Linked DNA regions of Bdellovibrio bacteriovorus. The protein of the gene in region 1 interacts with the protein of each later gene in a pairwise test. Links are inferred from orthologs where the notes say so. Each region holds a gene or a part of one and is shown on either strand. Other genes may lie near its edges.

Region 1 (6,309 bases):
GGAGGAAGCATGAACGACAACAAAGCCACCCTTGAAGAAGCGAACGCAGCCATCTCTAAAGGAAACTTTGAAGGGTTTTTGGAATTTTGCGTGGACGATATTATCTGGAATATGATTGGCGATGAATACCTTAAGGGAAAAGAACAAGTCCGTGCTTGGATGAAAAAGACTTACTCTTCACCGCCTGACTTTAATGCGGCCTCCTGGATCATCCAAGGGGATGTACTGGCAGTCGAAGGTGACATTACAATTAAAGACACAAATGGAAAGTCTGTTCATTCGAAGTACTGTGACGTTTGGCGATTCAGGGGTGGGAAAATGGCAGAGCTCAATGCTTATGCCGTCGAGATCAAGCATTTAGCATAGGAGGTTTTAATGGCTAATCAAAATCCGCGACAAGAAAACACTCGTTAGCCTAGTCTCACCTTTTCGTCAGAGATGAGCTTTAAAAAAGGATCCTGTGTTATCTCTTCGGGAGTCGACCTTTAGATGGTCTGCGCGACTGGATTTGAACCAGCGACCTCTTGCACCCCAAGCAAGTGCTCTACCAAGCTGAGCCACGCGCAGATCGTTTTATAATTTATTAATCAAACATATGACGAATGCGGCGAATATCACTGATCAGATTTTCAACCGAGTCGTTCATGTTATCTAGCTTATGAATCACTTGGCTCATGTCTTTTTCTTTGCGGACATGGGCTTTGAGTTCTTTCATTGCGTTTCGAGCACCTTCAATCGAAAAACGATCACGGTGCAAAAGTTTGCGGATCAAAAGCGCATTTTCCACGTCTTTACGCGTGTACATGCGTTGATTATTAGAAGCTTTTTTAGGCTTAAGAATATCAAACTCGGTTTCCCAATAACGAAGAACGTATTGTTTGATACCAAGAATTTCGGCCACATCGCCGATTTTAAATCCCATCTTATCCGGAATAGCGTTGATCTCTTCCAACAGCTTGTCATCACAAAGCATCGCGGGAATAGAAAGAGGCGCCGAAGCTGTCAAAGGCATTTCCTTTTCCGCTTCTTCGATGAAATCCAAGTGACTGTCCCCTAAAGCTAGCTCCATTTGGGCGCCGTCAGAATCTGACGACGTTTCAAGATCTGCTTCGAGGACTTCAGGATTATTCATTGTCGTCGTAATCGTCATCGTCATCATCCTCATCTTTTAAGTGAGCATACTCTTCACCATTCAACATCGCCTTCAAGACTTGAGACGGACGGAACGTAAGAACGCGACGAGCGGAGATTTTGATTTGCTCACCCGTTTGCGGGTTGCGACCAATTCTTTCGTTTTTTCCACGAACGACAAAGTTACCAAAGCCCGAGATTTTAACTTTATCCCCGTTTTGCAAAACGTCTTTTAAAGTGTCAAAGCAAAGCTCAACAAGTTCAGACGCTTCCTTTTTCGAGAAACCGATCTTTTGATAGACGTTCTCTACGATATCGGCCTTAGTCACAGTTGATTTACCTAAGTTTTGGCCCGCCATAATTAGTTTACTCCGTTATATAAGCAAAGCGTATCAACATATTGATACTTATCAAGAATTTATCGCACCGAAAGATTAAAATTCTTCTTTAAGCTTTCAAGCACCTTTCCTGTCGTCTCATTGATCTGCGCATCCTGCAGTGTGGCATTTTTGTCTTGCAACCAGATACGGATAGCGACGGACTTCTTATCCGCTTCCATCTTTTCACCTTCATACAAGTCAAAAACATCCACATTCACCAATAACGGCGCTCCCGCCTTGCGAATGTCTTTTAAAACATCGCCGACCTTCAATGATTTCGGCATCACAAACGCGAAATCACGCTCCACCACTTGGAACTTAGAAATACTTTGAATGCGATACGGACGAGGTTGACCCTTATAAAGTTGATCTAAATCAAGCTCTGCCAAAGCGGCAGGCACACGGATTTTATTGTCATCCAGTAACACCGGATGAAGAGTTCCGATAAAACCCACTTTTTTACCTTCAACCAAAAGCTGCGCGAACTGACCTTGATGCAAGAATCCTGGAACTTCAGCTTTATTGGCCGGCATCACCCAGGTGTACGATCCAATATTTAAAGACTTCAACAAAACTTCAACCGTTGCTTTAAGTTCAAACACCAACGGAGTTTCTAAAGACTTCGTCCAAAGATTTTCAGATCTTCCCCAAGCAATCATCGCCAAACGAGAGTTTTCTAAATACCCGCCATCTTCTTTGATTGAAAAAGCATTGCCGATCTCAAACAAGCGACCCGCCATATTGCCAGCGTGGAAGTTGTAGTTCATGTTTTTAAATAAACCAAAACTTAAAGACGTGCGCATCACGTCCATTTCTTCGTTTAAAGGATTCATCAAACGAATCTCTTTAGCCGAAGCCGTTAAACCGGCGGCTTTAAGTGATTCCAATGAACCCAAGAATGCTTTTTCCGCTTTAGATCCCACAAACGCAAAGTTAAACGCTTGCTGGAAGCCTTCGGCACGAACCAGTTCACTGGTCGTCCGATTGAGCATAAAGGCTTTATCATGAGCCGAAGGCATTTCTTTAAATTCAGGCAGAGCTTCTGGAATATGCTCATAGCCATTTAAGCGCGCATATTCTTCGACCAAATCCATGTCTTGTTCCAAGTCAAAACGGAAGGTCGGTGGCAAAACTGAAAAACCGTTGCCGGATTTTTCAACCTGACACCCTAAACGCTTCATAAAATCGACAAACTTAAGTTCTTCAGCCTCATAACCTAAGCGGTCACTGACTGTTTGGATATCGATACTGACCTTGGCTTTTTTCACGGGATTTGGATAGAAATCATGAGGGTCGCCAAAGGCTTCCCCGCCCGCGACTTGCAAAATCAACTGCGTCGCACGGTTTAAACCGCGCAAAGCCCCGTCTGGATCCACGCCCCGAGAAAAGCGGTATCCCGAATCCGTATCAATTCCGTGAGAACGCGAAGTTTTTCGCGCACTCATTGGCAAAAAGTAAGCGGCTTCCAAAAACACATTGGTAGTTGCTTCAGAAACGCCCGAGTTTTTGCCACCCACAACGCCCGCTAAACACACCGGACGATTCGCATCGCGAATGGTCAGCTCTTCGCCCGTTAAAGTGATATCTGTCCCATCCAGCGTGGTGAATTTCTCGCCTTTCACGGCTTTATCAACGATGATTTTCTTTCCACCGATATCGGCAGAATTAAACGCATGCAAAGGCTGCCCCAATTCCATCATCACGTAATTAGTCACGTCGACGATGTTATTGATAGAATTCATGCCCACACTTTCTAAGCGTTTCACCAGCCACGATGGCGAAGGACCGACTTTGACTCCCTTGATGTATCTGCCCGTGTAACGAGGACACATATCAAAAGCTTTTACTTCTAAAGCGATTTCTTTTTTGGTCGAGCCTGAAGATGTTTTTGGCTCTACAACCGGAGATTTTAATTCCTTACCAAACAAGCACGCCACTTCGCGGGCTAAGCCAAAATGACTTAAACAATCCGCGCGATTCGGCGTTACTTTTAATTCAAAAGTAATGTCATCATAACCCGCGTATTCCGCGTAAGGTTTTCCAACCGGCGCATCCGCAGGCAGGATCGCAATCCCGTCAGATTCTTTCGCTAAGCCCAGCTCTTTTAAAGAGCACAGCATTCCCGCAGAATCAACACCACGCACGGCTGCTTTTTTAATCGCAAAATTCCCGGGCAAAACCGCCCCTGGTAAAGCCACGATCACGCGATCCCCGGTTTTGTGATTTTGCGCTCCGCAAACGATTTGGTGAACAACACCTTCGCCCGTGGACACACGACACAAAGAAAGTTTATCGGCGTTAGGATGTTTATCTTTTTCTAAGATATGCCCCACCACCACGTGATGAAAATCCTTCGCGCGATTGGTGATTTCTTCAACCTCTAAGCCTCCCCGAGTTAAAGCTTCCGCTAAAACATCCGGGTTTTGGAAGAACTCCGTCACATCTACATAATCTTGAAGCCACTTTAAGCTGATTTTCATTTTACAAACTGCCTTAAAAATCTAACATCATTTTCGGGGAATAAACGAATATCTTCGATGCCGTATTTAATGATCGCCATGCGCTCAATTCCAAAACCAAACGCAAAACCTTGCCACTTTGGATATTCAATTTTCGCCGCTTGGAACACTTTGGGATTTACCAAACCACAACCACCGATCTCGATCCAACCTGATTGTTTACACAAAGAACACCCTTTGCCTTTGCAAATCGGACAAGAGCAGTCCACTTCGGCTGAAGGTTCAGTGAACGGGAAAAAGCTCGGGCGGAAACGAGTTTTCAGACCTGGCCCAAAAAACTCTCGCACAAAAAAGCTGATCGTCCCTTTAAGATCCGCCATAGAGACTTTCTCATCCACGCACAAAGCTTCAATCTGATGAAAGTTCGGCAAGTGAGAGATATCACTGTCTGAACGAAACACCGGCCCTGTACCAATCACGCGCAGGGGAAGTTTTTCGGTTTCTAACGAATGAATCTGGATGGGGGATGTGTGCGTACGCAAAACATGCGATTTATCGATATAAAATGTGTCTTGCATATCACGCGCGGGATGGTCCGCCGGGATATTGAGAGCTTCAAAGTTATAATAGTCCTTTTCGATCAGGGGTCCGGTGCGGATGCTGTACCCAAGGCGCGCCATCACGGTGAAGATCTCTTCGGTCACGATGTGCACGGGGTGCTGAGTGCCCTTAAAACGGCTCATCGCTGGCAAAGTCATGTCGATTTCTTCAGCGGCCATTTTGCTTGAAATCTCTTTTTTCTTTAAAGCTTCTTCAGCCTCTGTATAGGCCTGCTCTAAAAGGGCCTTCACCTCATTCACTTTTTTTCCAAAAAGGGGTTTCTCTTCCTTAGGAAGAGAGGCCATCTCTTTCATGATTTCGGTTAAGGAACCGCTTTTTCCCAGGTATTGGACCTTCAGGTCATAGAGTTCTTTAGAGCTAGGAGCCGCTTTAATGGCTGTCAGTGCTGCGTCTTTGATAGATTCTAGTTTGGTCGTCGACATAGGGTCTCATAATCACCCCAGAACCTCGTATTTTCAAGGTTTTAGCTTTTACACACGGTGCAGAAAAAAGCTTGAGCTTTCATATCTTTAGTCCTATGGTGACCCGGCTCTTTATGGCGCATAAGAATAAAACCAATTACAGTCCCTACAAAGCTCGTCAAGAGGCCAAACACAAGGCCATGGGCACTGATCCGTCCCTACTCCGGCAGAGCCGGAGTGAATCAGGCCAAGGACGCCATAAAAAACCTGAAACCATCTATGAACTGCCAGAAGCCAATGACCGACTTGCTGATGTTTTCCGCAATCATGGGTTTGATATGGTTTCCCATTCGCAACGCCAACAATTAGCGCACTTTTATCGCCTTTTGATGTTGAATCAGGAAAAAGAGAACTTCACGCGTTTGCTCAAACTTCGCGATGTCGCCATTAAACACTTTATCGACTCGATCATCATTTTAAAACACACTGAACTGCAGTTCCCATTGCTAGATGTTGGCACCGGCCCGGGCTTTCCGGGGATTCCGCTTAAAATCATGTTCCCTGAAGAACAAATTCTTTTAGGAGAAGGTGTGCAGCGCCGTGTGGAGTTCTTAAAGCATGTACGCTCTGAAATGGGTCTAAAAAATCTTGATATTTTGGGCCGCAATATCAATCGTCACTGTGTCTACCCGATTCGCGGGGCGATCACGCGTGCGGTGGAAGACATCGGCAATACCTTGGGTAATGTGATCAACGGCCTGCAAATTGGCGGGCGCGTTTATTTCATGAAAGGCCCCGGGGTTGATCCAGAAATTGCCGCCGCAAAAAAAGAGTGGTCTGAATACTATAAACTTGTTCAAGACGTGGCTTACACTTTGCCAGAGACTCCGCATGAACGTCGCCTTGTCGTGTATGAAAAGATCAAACACCAAGAACTGCCGTTAGAGGACGAAGGCGAAGAGCTTTTGATGGATGAACTTTCGGGTGAAGAAAAACGCCGTTGGAGCCAGTACAAATGAGCTCTTCGGCATTAAGCATTTCTTTAGAAATCATTCGTTTGCTTATTCGCAAAGGCGACTTGCACGAAGCCCGCGTCAAAGCGGAAGACGCGATGAAAGACGCGCTGATATTAAAAGACCGCGCGCAGTGGCTCGAGGCCACGAGATTATTTTTCCAATGCTGCCAAGAACTTGAAGAGCTAGGCTTAGCACAAATTCCAATGGAAGCCGTGATCAGCTTCTTAGTTTCCGCGCAAGACACCAAACTCCAAGCTCAAGCGGAAACTTTAATCAGCTCTTGGTTACTAGCCTTAGGCAA
Region 2 (6,112 bases), on another replicon or contig:
AATCCCAATTATTTTTAGGCAGTTGTGGGTGGTCTTGAAAGTAACGTTTTAAACCACGAAGAAGATAGAAGGCCACACCTGCGCCACAGAGGTATCCCAAATCCGAAAGGCAATCCCCTTGATTGGGGTTCACGACAACATAAGCGTCCGGAATAGAATCCGCCGGCAAATGGTGATCCGTTAAGATGACATCAATGCCTAATTCCTTAGCTCTTGAAACGGCCGCATGGGCGGTGATCCCGACATCGACCGTGATAATAACCGTCACCCCTTGACGATGAAGTTCTTCCACCGCGGCCACGTGAAAACCGTAACCTTCGGACAAGCGTTTGGGTTGGTAATGCTGAACGCGAGGGAATCCCAAAGCAAGCATCCCCGTCTTCAAAAGAGCTAGACCTGATGTTCCGTCTAAATCGAAGTCGGCATAGATGCAGATTTTTTCGTTATTCAAATACGCCTGACCCAGGCGCTCAAGAGCTTGAGACATCCCCTTCATCAAAAGAGGATCTTTCAAGTCCGCGAGCTTGGGGAAGAGAAGTTTTTCTACATTCCCCGAGTCTTCAAACCCCCGGGCCGCAAGAATCTTTCCGATCAGAGAGGGCCACCCTCCTCCCACTTGAGAAGGAGCCTGGACTTCTCCGGCTGATTCGCGCGACTTCCATAAAGGGTTCATTTTAATCCTTAAGCTCTAGCTGCTTTAGTCGCAGACTTTCTCATGGCACCCAATTTTTCCATCGCCATAACCAGCGGAGCGGCTACGTAAATAGAAGAATAAGTACCGAAGAACACACCCACGCTGATCGCAAAGGCGATGTCTTCAACTGTGCCATCAGCAAAGATGTACAAGCAGATTGCAGAAACGAATGTGGAACCTGAAGTGATCAAAGTACGAATCAACATCTCATTGATAGATCTGTTAATGATAAACTTTGACCCTTTGTCGGTTGAATGGCCTTCAACCTCACGGATACGGTCAAATACGACGATGGTGTCATTTAAAGAGAAACCAATCAACGTCATGATCGCAGCCAAGATGGCCACATTCACTTCTTTACCCACCAAGTTGAAAACGGCCAATGTGATAACCGCATCATGGAATAAGCAAAGAACCGCGCCCGGCGCATATTTATAGTCAAAGCGCAAAGCAACGTAGATCAAGATCACTAGCAAGCAGTAAAATACCGCTAGTAAACCGTTACGTTTTAGTTCCGCCCCCACTTGAGGTCCGACGGTGTCAACACGGCGGATGTCCGGATTGCTCGCCGCAAAAGTTTTCGTGATAGATTCACGAATGACAGTTAAGTCTTTATTTAGGATTTCATTGGTTTCTTTATCCGTGGCACCTTCACGACCTTGGAAACGAATGATGTATTCATTTCCCTCACCGAAAGATTGCACGCCAACATCTCCAAGATTTAAAGAAGTCACCGTGTCACGAACCTGTTCAATCGTCACACCCTGATCAAACTTCACCTGAATCTCGGTACCACCTTTAAAGTCGATACCATAATTCAAACCCGCGACTGCAAGGTAAATCAAAGAAGCCACTGTCAAAATTAAAGAGATTCCGCCGAAAAGCCACGCTTTACCTACGAAATCAAAACGTCCATATGAGTTTTCGTTAAATACGCTCATTTACATCACCAACTATACAGCAATTTTTTTAAAGTTAAATTTGTAGACCATGTTATCCACGATAACTTTGGACACAAACACGTTCGCAAACAACGATGTGATGATACCGATTAACAATGTAACGGCGAAACCACGCACCGGGCCTGTACCGAAGTACAATAAAACCACGGCGGTAGCGGCTGTCGTTGCATTGGCGTCGATGATCGCCGACATCGCACGGCTGTATCCTTCTTTGATCGCCACTTGGATGCCATGGCCCATACGAATTTCGTCACGAATACGTTCATTAATAAGAACGTTCGCATCGACCGCAAAACCAATTGTCAAAGCGATACCCGCAATACCTGGCAATGTCAGTGTGAAACCCATTGAAGTCATCAAAGCAAAAAGTGACAAAATGTTCACCGCTAGTGAAAGAGAAGCCACCGCACCCATGGTCTTATAATAGACAAGCATGAAAAGAACGATCAAAGCCGCCCCGGCATAAGCCCCCATCATCGCTTTATGTAAAGCATCTGCTCCCAATGTAGGACCTACACGACGCTCTTCAAGCTGCTCTAAAGACGCTGGCAAGGCCCCCGCACGAAGAGATGTTGAAATCATCTTTGCTTCATCCATGCTCTTATTACGATCACCGGTAGAACCCAAAGTGATCACCGCACTGCCACCCGCAATACGATCACGGATGCTGGGTGCTGATTTGACGATTTTATCCAAAACGATCGCCATTTGCTTACCCACGTTGTTACCTGTTAGGTCGGCAAACTTCGCTGCGCCAGCGGCGTTGAAGTTCAGTGACACTTGAGGGGCGCCGTATTGGTCATACCCAACAAAGGCGTCATCCAAAGAGCCCCCACCAAGATCCGTGTCTGTTCTAAGTAAATGAGGAATGGCCCCCGCATCGATAGTCGTTACGTTGCCCGCTTTTTCAAAGTACACAGCGGTTTTTTCAGGGATTTTGCCTTTAAGATCTTCGTTGATCTTCGCGACGTACTCCGAATACTTCATTGACTGCAAATTATAGTTCCCGGCTTTTTCAGCTTCGTTGACTAGATTTTGTAAAGTCGCTTGCTGCATGCTAGTATCCACGATCATGAAATCCAATTTAGCCGTGGTATTGATCAACTGTTTTGCTTTTTCAGCATCGGCCATACCCGGTAATTGAACTAGGATGCGGTTTGCACCTTGTTGAGAAATCGAAGGCTCTGCCACCCCGAATTCATCGATACGATTACGGATGGTTTCGATGGCTTGTTGAATAACGCGATTTTTATAGTCATTCAAATACGCATCAAAGTAGCGAGCCAAAATAGTTGTGTCGGTTGAGCTTACAACCTGCAACTGCGTCGGATGTTTATCGGCGATGAATTTTTCAACAGCCGCCTTATCAGAGGCTTGAGCTACCACGAAAGTGATTTCGCCGGCTTCTGGTTTTTCAGATTTGATGTCAGCCACTTTGACGTTTTCTTTCGGCATTTCAACTTTTAAAGCCGCAATCAAGCGGTTGGTGCTTTCACGAACAACGCCGTCTACGTCAACACCCATTACAAGGTGCAAACCACCTTGAATGTCCAAGCCATAGTTGAGCTTTTGCTTGCTTGGCCACCATGAGTTTTCACCAAAGCTTACTACATTCGGCACCACCCAAACAAGTGCCGCCGCGATTCCTAAAGCCGCGAGAATCGATCTCCAACGAAGTCCGTCCATTATTTCTTTTCCTCTTGTGTTGCTGCTTTCTGAGATGTTGCAATCTGACTGCGAAGCATTTTCACGCGCACGCCGTCAGCAATTTCCAAAGTCACGAATTGGTCCGTGATACCTTCAATGCGGCCTAAAATGCCCGATGAAGTCACCACCTCGTCCCCACGTTTCACTTCCGTCAAAAATTTCTGATGATCTTTTTGGCGTTTGGATTGGGGGCGAATAATAAGGAAGTAAAAAATAACAAAGATAAAGATAAACGGCACAAACATTTCGAAGGCCGAGGGCTGAGAGCCAGTCGCGGTTTGCGCGTGAGCTGTAGATACAAGAAGTCCGTTAAACATGAGTCCTCCAATTTGAACGATGACATAAAAATTCATCATTATTATTAGGAAGAATCAATATTTAAGTCGAGTTGCCATTTTTAAGAGCAGCCCTGGCGCGATGCGCCGGGGATCACTTCAGAGCGCTGCACAGCTGCATTTGCGACCCACCCCATCAGGACTTAATAAGGAAACTTCGCTCCTTTGCACCATACTTGATATTTAGCCTCTTGAAGTACGCTTTGCACCGGCGCCAGTAAACTGAGCCAGAAGGGTTGAGCGTTTGCTTCGCCTGTCTGAACCCAAACCGGAACGGTCTCCGGAGTGCCGTAATTATTTTGCACCAGATCTTTCATCACCGGCAGATCTGCGGGCGTAATGGGTTTTCCCCAAGTAAAGCCGCAAGCCCGTTCCCAGGTCACACCTATATCTGCGGAATTTTCAAATCGTGGCAAAGAAAAGAAATGCCTAAAGTTCCACTGCTCTTCAAGCTGGTAATACCAAACATCGTTGCCGGCATAAACCGCCTTTACGGTTGAGGCTAATTCCGTCCCCGACATAAATTTATAGTAAGCACCGACCGGTAGATTATCAAAGCGATCCGAAAATGCCGCCGAGTTTAGCAGTCGCACCAGGGATGAAGACCATGTTCCCCGTGCGGCTCGGAATATAGCTTCGTGGATCACTAGAGCTGCTTGATTGTCGTTATCTAATTTTTCCCACAGCTCGGCATTAACAACGTAAAAAGGATCTTCGGGCACGACCTTCGCATTTTGAATGGCGATTTGTTCTTTATGGCAGCCCGCCGGTAAAAAAGGTTCTAAAGAATCTTCCACATCGCGAAGGGCAATACCGCTGATGAACTTTGCTTCCTTAAAAAAAGTATTTGCGTTGTAATCCACGGTCGATGCGCGAACCGGATCAAGTCTTTTAAGACGTGCGATAGCGATTTGAATTTTCTGCTTTACGGTCAACTCCGAGCTTCCCAAGGATAACTTAAATCCACGGAGCTTATCGGCCTCATAGATATCTAAAAGCAGGACCGTGTTTAGAGCAGGACACACCACCACGTCACCACCGTTTCCCACGGTGCCACCGCCGCCCCCCGGATCAGGTGCCGCATTCCCAGACAAAGCCCCAAGGACCAAAATGACTAGAAGCAGTGCTTTCATCTTCCTCCCGAAGCATTCCCAAATGATCGGAGCAAACCTATTGCGTTCGGGTCTTTATTGTCAACGCATGGGAACGCCCGTTGTGACACCACGTGTTCTCCACGCACAACGTTGCGGTGAACACTATGTGACTCCCCCTCTTGAGCTGAGAGCCTCCGGTTCCATATCATTTCTTCCAGGTGAGCAATTATATCGAACTTTTAAAAAATGAATATCAAGCCAGAAAATCGCAGAATAAGGCTTATTCTGAAAGGGCCTTTGCTCGCCAACTGGGACTTTCGGCAAGCTTTTTAAAAATGCTTTTCCAAGGCCAGCGCCATCTTAGCAAAATCCGGGCGGCTTCTGTGCTTAAACGTCTTCCGTGGGATGAAGAGCGTAAGAATCAATTTCTATCTTCCGTTTACGAACTGACATCGCAAACACAGAAACGTCCCCGCGGAAAAGCGATCCTGAATATGGAAAAGTGGTCCGAGCTCCCCTGGTATTATTTCGCGATAGTTGAGGCTTTTAAACTTCACGGGGGAAATAGAGCCCCACGCGAAGTGCAAAACAGTTTAGAAATTTCGGATCAAGATTTTCACACGGCTCTTGAGCAGCTGACCTTGTTAGGCCTTTTAAAGGCTCATGACCGCGGCTCCTATACGCCGGCAAAAAATTACGAAGTCGATCCCGCGCTGGGGCCCGCCTTAGAATCGTACCATCAACAATTGTTAGATCGTGCGAATAAAGCCCTTCAAACCACCCCCGCTTATTCCCGGGATTTTCGTGGCGTGACCCTGGCTTTTAATAAATCAAGGACGGTCGAAGCCAAGGCCTTTATCAAAAGATTTCATGAGGCCTTTGAAGATCACTTTCGCAGCGACGAGGCGGACGCCGTTTACCAACTGTCGACGTCTTTTTTTAGAATGGATAAAAAATAAAACTCAGAAGTCCTTTTTGTTCAGCTTAAAAAAACTTGTATGGAGCTGATAGATCGCATCCGCCTCTTTAGCGGAAAATCTTCGTTCAAACTCGCTGACACATTTATCTAAGAATTTTTTTGCCTCGCCTATGCGAGACTTTTCAATGGCTAACGTCAAGCCCCGGAAGTCTCGATTTTCAAATGTTTGAGCCTCGAGGGATTTGATGGCCAAAGTGAGCATTTGGCGATGATACCCACGAATGGCTTCAGAAGGCATCGAGGGCACCTCATAGGCCCCCAAATGACTAAAGAAACGTCCTTCTTTTACCACAAGCATATTTTTTTCAACTAGCAGCTTGAGGGTATTTTTAGTTTTTAAC

What was found.
Region 2: the proteins of pheT (region 1) and secD interact in binary tests that used the Escherichia coli proteins (3 or more experiments, as listed by UniProt). The link is inferred for Bdellovibrio bacteriovorus from one-to-one orthologs.

What each region holds. Positions count from the first base shown.
Region 1 is NZ_LUKE01000002.1:203,363-209,671, forward strand. The notes cover bases 1,271-4,391. They hold pheT (phenylalanine--tRNA ligase subunit beta), read right to left. Parts: upstream 3,992-4,391; coding sequence 1,550-3,991; downstream 1,271-1,549. Other genes in these bases: AZI86_RS11465 (integration host factor subunit alpha), read right to left, coding at 1,271-1,460; pheS (phenylalanine--tRNA ligase subunit alpha), read right to left, coding at 3,988-4,391. Also shown: AZI86_RS11450 (nuclear transport factor 2 family protein), read left to right, coding at 10-366; AZI86_RS11460 (MerR family transcriptional regulator), read right to left, coding at 584-1,150; more of AZI86_RS11465, read right to left, coding at 1,125-1,270; more of pheS, read right to left, coding at 4,392-5,013; AZI86_RS11480 (16S rRNA (guanine(527)-N(7))-methyltransferase RsmG), read left to right, coding at 5,127-6,011; AZI86_RS11485 (winged helix-turn-helix domain-containing protein), read left to right, coding at 6,008-6,309.
Region 2 is NZ_LUKE01000003.1:24,737-30,848, reverse strand. What follows is about bases 996-3,919. They hold secD (protein translocase subunit SecD), read right to left. Parts: upstream 3,343-3,919; coding sequence 1,648-3,342; downstream 996-1,647. Other genes in these bases: AZI86_RS12560 (hypothetical protein), read right to left, coding at 3,842-3,919; yajC (preprotein translocase subunit YajC), read right to left, coding at 3,342-3,680; secF (protein translocase subunit SecF), read right to left, coding at 996-1,635. Also shown: single-stranded-DNA-specific exonuclease RecJ, read right to left, coding at 1-673; more of secF, read right to left, coding at 682-995; more of AZI86_RS12560, read right to left, coding at 3,920-4,831; AZI86_RS12555 (TIGR02147 family protein), read left to right, coding at 5,011-5,751; AZI86_RS12550 (TIGR02147 family protein), read right to left, coding at 5,755-6,112. UniProt on the Escherichia coli protein: Part of the Sec protein translocase complex. Interacts with the SecYEG preprotein conducting channel. SecDF uses the proton motive force (PMF) to complete protein translocation after the ATP-dependent function of SecA.